DNA from 2 places in the Halomonas sp. GT genome. Region 1 is predicted to be linked to the other one. Evidence: predicted binding sites of a transcription regulator. Region 1 holds the regulator's gene; the other holds the start of a gene.
The links. The regulator PhoB, encoded in region 1, activates phosphate uptake and scavenging genes when phosphate is short. The targets are predictions, from matches to a motif close to TGTCATANNNNTGTCANA.
Positions count from the first base shown of each region.

Region 2: phnD (phosphate/phosphite/phosphonate ABC transporter substrate-binding protein) is a predicted target of PhoB. The motif match lies at 2,747-2,764, and genes of this name have one in related genera.

Region 1 covers NZ_CP020562.1:4,024,978-4,033,248, forward strand. The annotation lists gene pstB (phosphate ABC transporter ATP-binding protein PstB) at 1-462, shown strand, start outside; gene phoU (phosphate signaling complex protein PhoU) at 493-1,218, shown strand; gene cysZ (sulfate transporter CysZ) at 1,287-2,021, shown strand; gene B6A39_RS18225 (copper chaperone PCu(A)C) at 2,147-2,626, shown strand; gene B6A39_RS18230 (hypothetical protein) at 2,728-3,054, opposite strand; gene B6A39_RS18235 (hypothetical protein) at 3,448-3,750, opposite strand; gene phoR (phosphate regulon sensor histidine kinase PhoR) at 4,039-5,355, opposite strand; gene phoB (phosphate regulon transcriptional regulator PhoB) at 5,358-6,047, opposite strand; gene ubiA (4-hydroxybenzoate octaprenyltransferase) at 6,144-7,034, opposite strand; gene B6A39_RS18255 (chorismate--pyruvate lyase family protein) at 7,069-7,650, opposite strand; gene B6A39_RS18260 (NAD(P)/FAD-dependent oxidoreductase) at 7,738-8,271, shown strand, end outside.
Region 2 covers NZ_CP020562.1:288,292-296,562, reverse strand. The annotation lists gene phnE (phosphonate ABC transporter, permease protein PhnE) at 1-745, opposite strand, end outside; gene phnC (phosphonate ABC transporter ATP-binding protein) at 742-1,617, opposite strand; gene phnD (phosphate/phosphite/phosphonate ABC transporter substrate-binding protein) at 1,709-2,686, opposite strand; gene B6A39_RS01430 (bifunctional diguanylate cyclase/phosphodiesterase) at 2,819-4,585, opposite strand; gene B6A39_RS01425 (alkaline phosphatase D family protein) at 4,732-6,651, opposite strand; gene B6A39_RS01420 (sensor histidine kinase) at 6,685-8,049, opposite strand; gene B6A39_RS01415 (winged helix-turn-helix domain-containing protein) at 8,046-8,271, opposite strand, start outside.

The sequences.
Region 1 (8,271 bases):
ATGTCGATTTATGAAAACGTAGCCTTTGGTCTGCGTTTACAGCAACGCTTACCCAAGCGAAAACGAGACGACATTATCGAATGGGCGCTTACATCGGCAGCGCTTTGGGATGAGGTTAAAGACCGCCTGCATCGTTCGGCTTGGCAGCTATCTGGCGGCCAGCAACAGCGCTTAGTCATTGCTCGTACGCTTGCCGTTCAACCGGATGTACTGCTACTCGATGAACCAGCATCAGCATTAGATCCTATCTCAACGCTGAAAATTGAAGAGCTGATTCGTAACCTTAAATCACAGCTAACGCTTGTGCTGGTTACCCACAACATGCAGCAAGCCGCGCGGGTTTCTGACTACACGGCTTTTTTGCAGCACGGTGAACTCGTTGAGTACGGGCCAACGGATCAAGTGTTCACCAACCCGCGTTTACAACGCACCGAAAACTACATCACCGGCCGCATCACCTAGGCCCCAAAGACATTACGTCAGGAGTGCTCAATGGATATTACGAGCGATAGCCATAGCCAACATATCTCTCGCCAGTTCAACCAAGAGCTGGAGGAGCTAAAAACCCACCTGATGGCCATGGGCGGTCTGGTGGAAAAACAAGTGCAAGATGCTGTTTTTGCGCTACTTGAAGGTGACAGCCGTCTTGCTGAAAAAGTGCGCGACAATGACCGCCAAGTGAACGATCTGCAACTGCAAATTGACGACGAATGTACGCGAGTATTAGCGCGTCGTCAGCCAGCAGCTTCTGATTTGCGCTTAGTGCTGGCAGTTATTCGCGCAACGTCTGACCTTGAGCGTATCGGCGATGAAGCCAGCAAAATTGCTCGAAATGCGCTACTTTTGAGCGAAAATAGCGGCAACATTCGTGGCTTGGTAGAAGTGCGCCATATCAGCGAGCACGTGCGTAAAATGCTTCGCGATGCGCTTACTGCTTTTGCGCGTTTTGATACCGATCTTGCCATGCAAGTGGTGCGCGAAGATGAGTTCGTTGACGACGAGTATGGTAGCGCTATGCGCTCACTGATGACCTTTATGATGGAAGACTCGCGTTCGATTAGCTCCGTACTTAGCATTATGTGGGTGCTACGAGCCCTGGAACGCGTCGGTGATCATGCAAACAACCTGGCTGAGTACGTCGTCTACTTGGTCAAAGGGTTAGATATCCGCCATAGCGATCCCGACACTATCGACCCACAGGTACTTAAAAAATCTTGACCTAGCAGGCGTTTCCTCCTGCAATACGCCCAGATATTCCATCTGGGCGTTTTTTATAAGGAGCAAACATGTTGGATGCGATGACAGCGCTGAGCCGAGGCACTCGCCTGGTATACCAGAAAGGCCTACGGCGCTATATTTTCCTACCCATCTTGGTCAATATAATCGTTTATGCCAGCATGCTCAGCTTCGTGGTCAACCGCTTTTCTGGCTGGCTAGACAGTGCTATGACAATGGTGCCAAGCTGGCTAGAGTGGCTCTCATGGCTAATCTGGCCACTTTTTTTTATCAGTCTACTGCTGGTGATCTTTTTTACCTTCACCCTGGTCACCCACTTAATCGCCGCACCTTTCTATGGTTTTTTAGCAGCGAAGGTAGAACGTCAAGCGACAGGGCGTGAACCCTTAGATGACCGCGGGCTCGCTAAAACCGCCGTCGATGCCTTGGGGCGCGAGCTAGTCAAACTCGGCTATATTCTGCCACGCATGGTCATACTGTTTATCATTAGCTGGATACCCGGTCTAAACCTGATAGCCCCCATTTTGTGGATGCTTTTTTCCGCGTGGATCATGGCAATCACTTATTTAGATTATCCCATGGATAACAATAAGATTACGTTTCGCGATATGCGTACACGATTATCGCAGCGGTGGTGGCCAAGCCTCACCTACGGCGGGTTGATTATGCTAGTGACTTGGATCCCCCTCGCTAACTTGTTCTTAATTCCCGGTGCAGTAGCAGGCGCCGTATTAATGTGGGACGACCACTACCGCGGTACACGCGACATTACGCCTCATCGCTGAAGGCTTAATCGCTATAACGCTGACACAACCTATTTGTTACATTAAGTTTGTTTGGCTTCACTATTATTCTCAAGATTAAGCATAAGCCTTGTTAAGAAAATAAGGCTCCTACAAGGAATACGACCATGCTGACCCGCGCACTCTGGTTGACGGCTCTCCTCACTGGCTCAATCTCTTTCGCGTCGGCTCACGACGTTCAAACCGACCAGTTAAGGATTGCTCATCCTTTTGCCACGCCGACACCTCCCGGTGTGGTAAACGGTGCCGCTTATCTAGATATTACGGCTCATGCAGAATCCGTCACACTGGTCAGTGCGCAGACACCTGTGAGCGAAAGTGTTGAGCTACATGATATGCAGATGGAAGGCGATATGATGAAAATGCGCCACGTCAATGCTATCGAAATCGCTAAAGACGAAACGCTGACAATGCGCCCGGGTGGCGGTTATCACTTAATGCTAATGGGCTTACACCAGCCACTGGAAGAAGGTGACCGGTTTCCAATCACACTCGAATTTGCCCAGCAAGACGATATTGAAATAGAAGTTTGGGTTCAAAGTGCCCAAGAAGGAAGCAACGCGGCTGATCGCCATCATCAGCATTAATAGGGTTAATCGATAATATTCTTAATCGAAAAAGCCCTGCCAAAGCGGGGCTAATTTACTCAATAACCTTGTTTGTCACACACTTTTAACCACAGCCTTCTTTACCAGCGTGTACTGCTACCTTCTTCACGGTTTAGTTCTTCAGCGCGATAACCTGCTCTATTGTTAGCTTTAGAGTCATCATCGGTTGTGCTGGAACGGCTTGAGGGAGTGTATATCAGAGTATTGTCATTGTCGTTAATCAGATCCTTAGCTGAATAGGTCGCAGGGCCCGATGTGTTACGAGATTGAGGCTGAATAATTTCTTGGTTATCAGCACGCTCTTGGTTCAACTCAATGGAAGATTGCGCAAAAGCCATTGGGCTTGCGACAAGGCCCAGCGAGAGGCCCAAAACTGAAGTATTTTTAAAAAATGTTTTCAACAACATAAATAAAAGCTCCTTGCTACATGGAGCAACCGACAATGTAATGATACAAGGTACCTTTTTTGCCAGTCGCTGAACGTGTCATCTGAATAATTGCATTTCTAATACCAATAAACAGTGGGCAACGTGACAATGATTATACTATATACAAAAAATTAGACCCCACCGAAGTGGGGTCTTGAGCACTCTTAATATCGCGATACGTAACACTAGCTTCCTATCCGTTTGAGGGACTCCAACCTTGGAATTAACCCTAACTAGCGTGTTGACCGTCGAAAGATTCAGTCCTTGAATCTAGGAGCATCCATGCGATTTGACATCCTTGCCTCTGAATAGCTCATCCATAAGCGTAAGAGTTTTAATACCTTTTGAAAAGATATGTAACCAAAGTTAATGTTACATGCCGCTATTTTCTTCAGGCAACTCATCAGTGCTGTCATAGCCAGCATCTGAATCGCCATGATTCGTTGAGCTTGGCTCCATGTCGCTGGCGTTATCGCCTTCGTCATGGGTCAAATCTTGGCTGTCATAATCACTCGAACCTGTTGTGCTTTCAGGCTGAGAATCGACAGGCTGTTCATCTGGGGAAATATTGTTTGCTGGATCCGCTGGCTCTTGAGCAAATACCGCAGGGCTAGCAACCAGACCAAACGCTACACTTAAAATACCAGCTTTCTTGAGTAATTCCTTGGACATCATATTCCATCTCCTCGATCGCTGTTCAATACTGCTAAATGGTAAGAAAGACTGCCTTTCGGCTTACCAGTTCCTGTGGTTTTCTCTCTTACCTAAAATAATGCAGACGCCATGCCAAAAAATAAAAAATAATAAAAAAACGTTAATAAACATTAATTTATATTTTTTTAAAAAATAAATAAGACGCTTAGAATCTTTCAATTTAGGCAGGAAAAGTGGCTACAAATGGCACATGAGCATTATTTGACCATACTTATATGACACCGTGACACACTTATACAATATCTATATCTAGACAGCATTACGCGGTATGGACTCGCTTTCGACAACGCGTGATGCCGGAAAAACACAGCGAAAGAGAGCCCCTTCGCCAGGGTGGGATTCAATTTGTAGCAGTGCATCATGTCTCAGCAACACATGTTTCACAATCGCTAGACCAAGGCCCGTTCCACCGGTAGCCGTACTGCGACCTTTATCAACACGATAAAAACGCTCGGTTAAACGCGGAATGTGGACAGGGTCTATTCCTTCGCCGTCGTCGTCGACCTCAATACAAGCACTGCCCTCCGGCATGGACTTCCAGCGAAGCGTTATCTGACTACCCTCCGGGGTATAACGCACGGCATTAAAGACAAGATTAGAAATAGCACTATGCAGTTCTTGCTCGCTGCCAATGAGCCGCGCATCACTTTCAAGCACGACTTGGACATTGTGCTGTTGATTAGAGAGCGCTAGCGCATCGCGTCGAATACTGTCGAGCATTGGCCCTAACACCAGCGCATGATGATCCTCGCCTCCTTGGTCAATTTCTAATCGAGAGAGCAGTAGCAGATCATTGACTAAGTTTTGCATACGCTTCGTCTGCTCTTCCATCTGAGCGATACCTCGCCCTAAACGTGGTGGAAGTTGCTCTTTCAAGTCGCCGTAAGTTTCTAAATAACCCGTCAGTACTGTTAGCGGTGTGCGCAGCTCATGGGAAACATTGGCGACAAAATCACGACGCATCTGCTCTAGGCGATGCAAACGGGTAATGTCTCGCGCCATTACCAAGCGTTCATCATCACCATAGAGTGTAATTTGATATTGCAGGATACGACGTTCATCGATGGGCGACGTTAACGTTAGCGGCTCACCGTATTTACGTGCGTTAAAGTAGCTGATAAATCGAGGATCACGAAGCAGGTTGGTAATATGCTGGCCACGGTCGTGGGCCGTTTGTAACCCCAGCATTTCGGTCGCGGCACTATTCCACCATTCTAAGTCACCATGCCGATCTAGCATGACAACACTGTCACGCATTGCTTCGGATGATTCCTGAATACGCGCAAGGGTGGCACGCAATCGATTCTGGGTAATCCGTTGACTCTTTTGATAGCGATACAAGCGATCAAAAAGTTCGCCCCACATACCGCTTGCAGCAGGGGGTTCATCATGAGGGTGGAGCGTTAACCACTTAAAGAGTGCGCGCAGTTGGCGCAGTTGATAAACCAAGCAAACGGCAAGGCCTGCAGCAAACCCAAGCCCTGACATACCTAGCAACCATCCGAGACAAGCCCCCAGGGCAGCTAACCATGCAATCCGCCATAATTCTCGGCTCCACAAGCGCACCGTTACACCCGCGCGGAAAAACGGTACCCAGTGCCTCTCACCGTTTGAATGAGACTCTGGTGAGCTTCCCCTAAGGCCTTACGTAGACGTCGGATATGAACATCTACTGTCCGCTCCTCAACATATACGTTACCGCCCCACACTTGATCGAGCAATTGGCTACGCGTATAGGCACGTTCTTGGTGCGTCATGAAAAATTGCAGCAAACGATATTCAGTAGGCCCCATTTCCAATGCCTTGCCGTAAGCACTTACACGGTGACTCACGGGATCTAATAGCAAACCATTAATCTCGATAGGATCTTCGACGCCACGAGGGGTGGTACGTCGCAATACCGCTTTTAAGCGCGCTACCAGTTCACGGGGAGAGAAAGGCTTGGTGATATAGTCATCCGCTCCAGCCTCAAGCCCCTGAATTTTATTATCTTCTTCGCCTTTAGCGGTTAACATAATGATAGGCACTTCGGCAGTAGCTTCTTCGCGCTTTAAGCGCCTTGCAAGCTCAATACCGCTGGTACCTGGCATCATCCAGTCCAGCAAAAGTAGATCTGGCTGGTGGTCAACCATCATCGCGTGGGCATCCTGGGCGTTATCCGCTTCAAGCACGCGATAGTCAGCCATTTCCAGCGCCACTGCGATCATCTCGCGGATAGGCGCTTCATCATCGACAATCAAAACGGTCTTGGCGGTCATTCCAGGGCCTCACGGTGTTCAATGAAAGGTAAATCAAAGACATGTCAGTGACGATAACACCATGACTAGATGACAATTCTATGACATAGAGGATATTTAGCCAGTTATTGGCCACCAACTTAGTGCAATACCTGCAAAAATTAACAAACCAGACCAGTGATTATTAAGAAATGCCTGGAAGCAGCGGCCACGCTCACGACCAATCAGTAACCGTTGTTGGTGGACAAACGTGGCGGCCATAGCGGCTAGCCCAAGCCAGAAAAATCCCCCTAAACCAACACGCCACCCTACCCAGGCAAGCAGTCCCAGTGTTGCCACTTGTAGCACACCAATTATCAGACGGTCAGCGCTACCAAACAGCACCGCGGTAGATTTAATACCAATTTTAAGATCATCATCGCGGTCGACCATGGCGTATTGGGTATCGTAGGCAACGGTCCACAACACATTCGCGCTAAACAATAACCATGCTTCAAACGGGACATGACCCAATACCGCACCGAATGCCATGGGGATCGCCCAAGAGAACGCAGCCCCCAACACCACCTGAGGGAAATGGGTGTAGCGCTTCATAAAGGGGTAAATGAACGCTAATACAACACCGCCTATCGACAACAGCACCGTAAACCAGTTGGTCAATAGCACTAAAATGAAAGCAATAGCTACCAGCGCTATAAACAGCAGCTGTGCCTCGGTTTCACTGATACGCCCAGTGGCTAGCGGACGCTGCTTAGTGCGCTTTACATGGCCATCGAAATGGCGGTCAGCGTAATCATTGACCACACAGCCCGCGGCGCGCATAACGTACACACCAGCAATAAAGATCAGTAGAACATTCCGGCCAGGCACGCCTTCTGCCGCTATCCACAGCGCCCATAAGGTGGGCCACATCAATAGCCAAGTACCAATTGGGCGATCCAATCGCATTAAATGTAAAAAATCAGCCACTCGAGCCCATCCCGTTGGCCTCAACAGAGAACGGTCCATGCTTACCTCTCAAAAAGAAAACGCTGACGATAGCCTAGCGCGAAGGCAGGCCAAGATCATCTGCCATGGCGGATAAAAAATATTCCTGTACCAATAGCGATAACCCACTGTGTTGAAACACTGAGCGCCGTCCCCATACGCTGTCTGAAAGAGAAGCGCACTGTTCAGCGACAAAGCGTGGCTGATGGCGGGTGGCGTAGAGTGGCCCGCGCACCAAGTCAGGCTGTTGAAACAACCAGCTACCTAGTGAGCGCTCGCCAAGTCCATCTAACCCCTTCCCTTGTAATTGATTAAGTGGCGCTACCGAGCGTGCTACCACCCAGGGCTTATCGTCCAAACACAACGCTACTTCCCTCAGCCATGCATAGCAGCGTGGCTTAATACCCAACGCTAGCGCTTCATCTCGTAGAGGTAGGCCAATCGTTTGTCGCAACAATTGCACCCGAAACGTGCTGACGCCACCTGCAACGATTAGCCGCGTCGTTAAGGAATCCGTCGATGCCACCCACTGCCACCACGAAGCGCTCATTGCAGGACGAGCCGCAGCAACAGGAAGCCAGTGAGGAAATAGCCGATAAGGAAGTAGAGAAGCTTGCCGAACAGTAGGGGCGATCACCAGGGTCTCCAAGGCGGTCAATACACAGAAAGCTAGTGTAACATGGTGACCTCACAGGCTTTTGTTCCGCCGACTTTTGGTGATTGCATGCCCGCACAAGAAATACCGCTATTTTCCCATTCATCACTGATTATTATTGGCACCGGTATGGCGGGGATTGGTCTTGCCCGCGCCCTACGCCGACAAGGCGATACACGTGCCATTACCCTCATCAGCGCCGATAGTGGCGATGATTACAGTAAACCGCTGCTTTCTACAGGCTTTGCGAAACGCTTAACGCCAGATCAGCTCGCCCAACGCGACGCCCACAGCGTCGCAGAAGAACTTAACGCTGAGTTAATTACCCACACCCAAGTCGTACACTTGCATGTGGATAACCAGCGCATAGAACTCTGTAACGGCCAGCAACTCCACTATGACGATCTAGTGCTAGCCACTGGGGCGGCTCCCTATACGCCGTTCAGCCTGCCCGAAAATGTCGCCAAACGATGTTTCACGGTGAACGACTTAGACGAGTATCGCCAGTTTTATGCCGCATTAGGAGCAGCGTCTACTAAGCGTGTCGCGATTATCGGTGCCGGACTGGTGGGCTGCGAGTTCGCCAATGACCTTCATGCTGGC
Region 2 (8,271 bases), 420 kb from region 1:
AGGTGCCGTACTCGTAGCGGCTCAACGAGGTGTTCAGGGTGGCGCCGATACCGCCAGCGCCGACAATGCCAATCACTGACGATTCGCGGAAATTGATATCCAATCGGTACATCGAGAGACCAATTAAGCGCGGCATCACCTGGGGTTGAATGGCGTGGTTCATGGTTTGCCACCAGCTCGCCCCGGTGGCACGTACGGCCTCTACCTGTCGCCAGTCGAGATCTTCAATATCCTCTGCCAGCAGCTTGGCCATAAATCCAATGGTGGCAAACGCCAGGGTCAACATGCCCGCAAACGGCCCAAAGCCGAACATCACCACAAATAGAATCGCGATGATAATTTCCTGGAAGGTGCGCGAGACAGCAATAATCGCCCGGCATACGGCGTAAATTGGCAATGGCGAGATATTGCGCGCCGCCCCCAGCCCCACCGGTATGGCCAACAACACACCAATGACGGTGGAAGTAAGCGTCATTGTCAGGCTTTCCATTAGTCCCGTGATAATGTCGCTTTGTCGGCTAACGAAGTCCGGCTGCAGAAACGCACCAAGAAAATTGAGTGCGCGTCCGGCCCCTTCCGCCACACGTGCCCAGTTAACCTCCACAGAGGCAAGCGCAAGTACCAGGTAAACCATCGCGCCTAGTACCAGTCCCCAACGCAAACGCGGGTCATCAATCAATGGTAAGCGCCGCCAGTGCCCTTCACGCGCAGCCTGTTGGCGCGCCAGCGAATTGTTACTGCTCATCGCGCGCCCTCACTCGCTAGGCTTGCTAAGCGAGGCAGCTCGCGACCGGCGCGAGGCATATGCGCTTCGCTCTCTTTCACTTTCGTTTTTTCTTCAGTTTCATCATCATCCGCGGGTTCTGGGGTGGTATCCCAATCCTCTTCACCATAGATGGTGGTGAGGATCTCGCTGGTAAGCTCGCTAGGCTGCCCGTCAAAGACGATTTCCCCAGCCCGCAACCCTACGATACGGTCAGCAAACTGCTTCGCCAGCGCGACATCGTGAATATTGATAATCGCGGCCAACTCTCGCTCGGCGCATAATTCGCGAATCAGACGCATGATCTGCCGCGATGTTTTCGGGTCGAGACTGGCGGTGGGTTCATCAACCAAAAGTAGTTTGGGGCTTTGTAACAGCGCACGGGCAATACCAACCCGCTGGCGCTGGCCACCGGAAAGCGCATCGGCACGCTTATCAATGGCGTGGGGTAAGCCAACCCGTTCCAGCAAGCGAAAGGCTTCGGCCACGGCTTCTGGTGGGTAGCGGCGTAAGAAGCTACGCCAGAACCCTACATAACCTAGCTGGCCAGACAGCACGTTCTCCATCACGGTTAATCGATCAACAAGTGCATACTCCTGAAAAATCATTCCCATGGAGCGGCGCGCGTGGCGCAGACGATTGCCCGAAAGTTTGGTCAGCTCTACATCTTCTAGGCGAATGCTGCCTTGTGTGGGTTCTACCAAGCGGTTTACGCAACGAATCAACGTACTTTTACCTGCACCGGATGGCCCAATCAGCGCCATCACTTGGCCCTTAGGTAGCGTCAGTTGTATATCGGTTAACGCACGATCCCCAGTAGGGTAACGTTTGCCAACGCCGGTAAGAGTCAACATGAGAGTGCCTCATTTACGAGAAGTCAGGGACATAGCAATACGGCCAGAAAGTTGCCTTCCTGGCCGATAGGATTTCAAAACTGCCAGCGTATTAATCGCAGTCGTAGGTCACACCATTGGCATCGGCGATGGTGCGAATGACCGACCAGTTTTCCTGGTAGGTAATCGGGATAAACTGCGCTTCGCCGGAATTAGTAAACTCGGCTTCAAGAGCGGTGCCTTCCCAGTCATAACTGAAGAAGGCATCTTGAATTTTCTCGGCCAGTTCAGGGTTCAAGTTATTGGCCAGCCCATAGGCGGTGGTGGGAAACGTTTCTGAGGTGTAGATAATCTCGTAATCACCTTCGTTAACAACGCCACGAGAAATCATCCGCGTACCAACAGAGTTAGCAATGGCGGCAGCTTCGTAGTCTTTGTTTACCACCCCTAAAATGGAGTTGTCGTGGGAACCGGAGAACGCGGTTTCGAAATCCTCACCAGCCTCTAGACCATACTCAGAACGCAGTAGCGCAGAAGGCGCGCGGAAACCAGAGTTAGACGTTTCAGAGGTGAATGCCAGTTGTCTATCTGCCAAATCTTCAACCGATTCAATGCCGCTGCCGGGATAAGTAATGATCTCCATCTCATAACCAAAGCTGCCATCGTCAGCGGCCATCATGGCAAAGGGGCGGAAACCACCACAGTTAACGGCAACCGGGACGCCGCCCGTATTAAAGCCAGCCACATGCAGGCGACCTGCACGCAGTGCTTCCTGCTGAGCCGCGTTGGACTGAACTGGGAAGAACTGCACCCGCTTGCCGGTGGCATCGCTTAGGTGTTCGAGAAAATCAGCCCAAACATCAGCGTATACGGCGGGATCTTCAACCGGCGTGTAGGCAAACACCAACGTGTCCGGGTCAACCCACTGAGACTCGTCACTGGGCACATCCGCTACCATGTCACCGTCATTATCAACATAGCGCGATGAGAGGTCAGCGGAGGCGCTAACGGCTGCCAGTGAAAACGCACTCACCACAGCAGCGCTAATCAACGTACGAGTAAACGATTGAGACAGACAGAGGGGTTGCATACATCACCTAAGCGGGTTGTTTAATAATGCCGCTATGGTGATGCCCAACCATGACAGCGAAGGGACACTAAAATGACAAGACAGTGACCTCTCAATGACAGCCCTGTGATTGAAGACTCAATAATTGAAAATTCAGCGTCGCCTATTTCCCGCTGGGGCCACACAGCATCCTCGGCGCTCGACGAACAAACTGTTACCCGCTATTTTTTTTGCTTGGCGCTTTAACTCGGAAAGTTGGGCGGCAATATCTAGCGCCTTGCATCTGGCGGTATCGGTAACAGGCTTAACGGCAATAGAAACGCTCACAAAGGGAATAAAAGCCACCGCTCCCTGGCGGTTTTCTATATGGATCCCCCCCTGCTGACGGTCTGCATCTTCATAAAAACCGGGCGCCAGCACTTCAAAAGAGTGCAATATTTGCTGGCAGACGCCCTCCCATTGCTCTAAGGGAAGCAGCATCATAAAGTCATCGCCACCAATATGACCGATAAACCCGCCAGCACTTTCTACCTGCGCCTGAAGCAACCGTGACAGAGAAATAATCACGTGGTCTCCGCGTGCATAGCCATAGGCATCGTTAAATGCTTTGAAATTATCTAAGTCGACGTAGGCGGCCGCGAATCCTTCGCGCTGATCGAGATAAGCGACCAGCGTTTCGTTGATTAGAATATTACCCGGCAAACCGGTAAGCGGGTTGGCATGGCGAGCTTGGCGTACCTGGATGGCGGTAATCTCTCGTAATAGGTCAACAATATTGCCCATCCCCAGATAGTGGCCGTGACTATCTACAATCACGAAATCTTCCTGTTCGATATCGCGGCTATCGGTTAGTTGCTGGCTCAGCGCCTCCAGAGACAAATCTGCCTCGGCCACTAACATTTTAGGATCTGCAATCTCCAGCACGCGACGCTTAGCATACAGCGCATGGCTGTAGGGGTTGGTAAACAGAGTTAAAAACGCATTGCGGCGCACCACAGCGATAGGCACGCCTTCATCTACCACCGCAACACAGCGTAGGCTTGTCATGTCACGAAAACGTTCGGCAAGTTCTGGCACAGAGCACGCCGGAGTCACGGTACTTATTGAACGCAAAATAGAGTGGGCGGTGCGCCCCGCCGGGCTTTTTAGCTGTGTCGTGGCAGGCAACAGCATATGTAGCTGCAAGGGCGGATGAAGGCTTGGTCGTGCAAAATAAAACCCCTGTAACAACGCCAGCCCGCGGTCTAATTCCCACAAACAAAGGTGCTCGGCGGCGGTCTCAACTCCCTCAGCAATCAGCTGGCAGTCTAAGCTGCGCGCCACATCGAGAATCGAGCGTAAAAACTCACGCTTAGCTGGCTCTTGATCAATGCCAGAAATAAAGTGACGGTCGAGCTTGACGAAATCAGGACGGAGTTCAGACCAATGCCGCAAGCTGGAGTGGCCAGCCCCTAAGTCATCTAAGGCTACTTGAAAGCCCATGTCTCGATAGTGGGCCACTGCTTGGCGCATTAGGTCGTAGTCGTGAATAGGCACATGCTCAGTGAGTTCAATCACCACCCGCTCGGCGGGCAGGCCGCTTTCTTGGATGAAACTCAACGTTAAGCCTTCACGAAAGTCTCGCTCAACAATCGTCAGCGGCATCACGTTCAGAAACAGCAATCCGGGCAGTTCAAGTTCTGCAAAGCGCTGAATCGCTAGTCGTCGACACAGTAAATCAAGATCGACTAACAACCCGGCCTGAGTGGCTACCTCAAACAGGCGTAATGGCGAGTGCAGTGGCGATGTTTTAGGACCACGAATAAGGGCTTCATAGCCATAAATAGCCTGCTGATTGGCATCCACAATAGGCTGAAACAGCACATGGAGCTCTTCTGTTGCGATAATCCGGTTCAACCACTGCGCTTCTTGTGCGGTCATATACCTGCTGCCCTATCAAGCGTCGCCTGTTCCTTTGATGCTTATAGCTCCATCTGATTTTTAAAATTCCATCAGGAAAGCATTCGGGCAGCAATCGTGCGACATTTCCATGTCGTTTGTATGACAAGGCAATTAGCAGCAGCCGACTAAGAACGAGAGAGTTCGGGGGGCGGAAACACGACATCGCCGCCATCGACATCTAGCTGGCGAATATCTGTCGGGTGGCCCTGCTCATCCAGGCTTACCAGCCCAATCCCACTGGCATTCCATAGACGCTCTCCGGCGCTGGCCCGGTCCGGGTCGCGGGGGTGAATGCTCAGCTTGCGGCGCTTGGTGAACCAGTTGAGCGGTGATAATGGCGCATAGAGCCAACGGTTCAAGCGGTCAAAGGTATTCAGCAGCTGTTTGGGGAACGTATTTTTGATCCCACTGGAGGTAATTTGCCAAAGGTGTGGTGCCTGCTTTTGCCGACGTACAACAATGTCGTAGGCAAATGAATAGTGGACGTCGCCAGATAAAATCACGTAGTTACCTGGCGTTTTTGAGTGCCGCCAAATATGCAGTAGCACATTGGCAGCCCCGCGATGTGCCATCCAATTTTCAGCGTCCACCACTAACGGCTTGCCCGCCAGGGTAAACAGCTTTTGAATGATCTCTATCAGCTTGACCCCGAACATCGGGGCTGGGGAGACGATAACGGCGCTTTTAGCACCCAATAGCGCCTGCTGCATTTCCATCAGCGCTTCCCAGTCCATTAAGCCTGAAGGACGGTTAGGGTTCCGCTCGCTGCGCCAACGGCGGGTGCGCGTATCCAGCACGATTAGGGCAGGCGTGCCAGGCACCTGGTACTCCCAGCCCTGAAAGCGCAGTAATCGCTCTATGAAATTATCCTGGGCGCTCGCGTTAAGCGGGCCATCCCCTTCAAAGAGTATCGAGGCTTGAAGCAACAGCGGATTAAGCTTATCCGGTGCATTGCCCCATCCTTGACACAATAAATAAGCCACTAACGCATTGCCGATAATACGCTTTGAAAACGGATGACCGTAGGCACAGCGCTCCCAGTCTGCGGTCAAGTTCCAGTCGTCGGTGACATCGTGATCATCAAAGATCATCAGGCTGGGAACGTGGGCCATTAGCCGTGCGCACTGGGGCAGCCCAGCAACAAAGTCATCAATCACCGCCTGCTCTTGCTGGTAGACATCAGTTTCTTTGTCACCCAGCTCTGGCGGTTCAACGGCAATGAGTTGCCAGGGCGTTGGGGACCATACCAAGCAGTACATGGCGAGCATTTCTGCCAGTGTCACTAAGTGATTTTGCGCATTTGCAGAGGTAAATACGGGCTTTTTAACGCCGCCAAAGAAACGCTCACGCAGCGCAGCGTTGCTGGTCACGTCCGGTAGCAACGCTTCACGGTGATAATAGCTTTCGGGGGCGACGTAAAGCGCTTGGCTGTCATTTACCGTGGCGCCTTCCAACCGCTCATCTACTAACCCCAAACGCTCAATCAGTGCGTGTACGGCGCGCAGCATCGGGCCGGCAACGTCATCAATATAGACTTGATCTCCGGTCATCAGCAGCCAGGCTGGCCACTCTTCCGGGGTTGATTGGCGTTCGGCTAACCATGTATCTGCTCGTACCAAACCATCGGCGCTGTTGTGATGAGGTTTCCGGCACGAGCCGTGCATCAACCGGTGATGCCGAGAGGCCAGCACAAAACCTGGGTACGTCTCACCCTCATGACATAACCAGGGCGCCCAATCCGGCAGGCGTTGCCATTCTCCCTGCGTACCCTGCACCTGCAGATCGTAGGCAATTCGTTCATCGGTGGGCAGCGCGGTCGGCAAGCCCAGGTCAATAAAATGGATATAGGCGTGTTGGCCAATCGCCACACATTGATGCGACTTATCCAGTGGATGCGTCTGGACTTCCATTTGCTCAGGGTGAAGCACCAGTTGCATTGTTAGCGGCCGGGTCGCGACTAGCCACAGAACTAGGCGCGAAGGCGAAAGGCGGCGCAGCAGAGGCCCCACCAGTACGTCCGGCAATGTCTTGGCGATTTGCGTCATGTCACCGTCTCTTGGTTAGGTCATGCATTGTGACTATCCAGCAACCACAGGCAGCTCAACAATCACTTCTAATCCACCCGCCTGGGCACGCTGCAGGTGCATATGGCCCTGATAAAGCGCGACAAGATCCGTCACGATGGCTAAACCAAGCCCACTCCCAGAACGCTGTTCATCTAGACGCTTTCCTCGCTGCACGGCGGCTTGGCACTCCTGTGCAGACATACCTGGGCCATCATCGCTCACTCGCAGCAACAGCCGTTGGCCATCGGCTTGCAAGCTAATGTTTACTTCGGCTGTCGCCCAGCGAAGTGCGTTATCCAACAGGTTGCCGACGATTTCTTGAAGATCCTGCCCATCCATATGGACGCGCGCTCGGCTGTCTACGTTTTGCTGGAGGCTAATATGACGACGCTGCGCCAAACGCGTAAGCCCAGCAATCAGCGCCGCCAGTGTATCCTGCACGGCAATGGGGGCGAAGCGAGCACCTTCGCCAGCAGCAGACGCCCGCGCTAAGTGGTGGCGCACCGCGTTGTCGATGCGCGAAAGCTCAACCTCCCAATGAGCACGGCTTTCGTTAGGCAATTGCTTAACCAGTAGCCGCATAACACTCAGCGGAGTTTTTAACGCATGGGCAAGATTGCCTGCGGTATGGCGACCTCGCTCAATTAATCGCTGGTCACGGGCAAGCACGGCATTCATTGACTCTGCTAGCATGGCCAGTTCATCTGGCAGGCGGGTGTCGAGCTGCTCAGCCTGTCCTTGCTCAACGTCCCGGAGATTGGCATTCATGCGTCGCAGTGGTGCCAGCCCCCAGCGCACTTGCAGCGCCAGCACCCCTAACAGCAGCGCACCCAAGCCTACCAGCCCCAGCCATAATGCTTGTTGAAACTGCTGGATATCTTCTCGCAGCGCATCATCTCGGGCAGCCACGCTAACATGCAGCGGTGTTTCCAACGGGGCAAGGTAAATGTCTCGCTCAACAATGCGCAACTGCTGGCCTCGCGGGCCGCTCATCGTGCGAGCCGATACGTTTTTGTTATCGATAACCGGTAGGCGCTGATCCCACAGCGAGCGCGACGTTGTCGTAAGGTGATCATGGTCGGTAATTTGCCAATACCAGCCGGAATAAACCTGATCGAAACGCGGGTCACCCAGTGATCGATCATAACTTATCTGCTGGCCGATAGGGTCAAAGGTAACACCCGCAATGATCACATTAAGCGTTGTCTCCAAGCGTTCATCAAAGGCATGAATTGCTGACGTACGATAATGGTGGGTGAGCAGCCAACCCGCTATTGGCAACGCTAGCAACACCATTAACAGTGCTGCCAGTAGAAGACGCAACGTAATCGAACGGGTCGACCAACGCTGCGCCCAGCGGGTAATCGCTGGCCTCATGCGTCGGAGGGCTCTTCAGCAAGTAAGCGATATCCCTGGCCACGCAGCGTGGCAATCCGCCACGCGCCTAACTTACGCCGCAACCGGCTCACTTGAACGTCAATCACGTTAGAGTCGGGCTCATGGTCACGGTCATAAACATGCTCAGAAAGTTCGCTGCGGCTAACCACGCGGGGGGCAGCATGCATTAAGTAGCTGAGCAGACGCGTTTCCTGGGCAGTT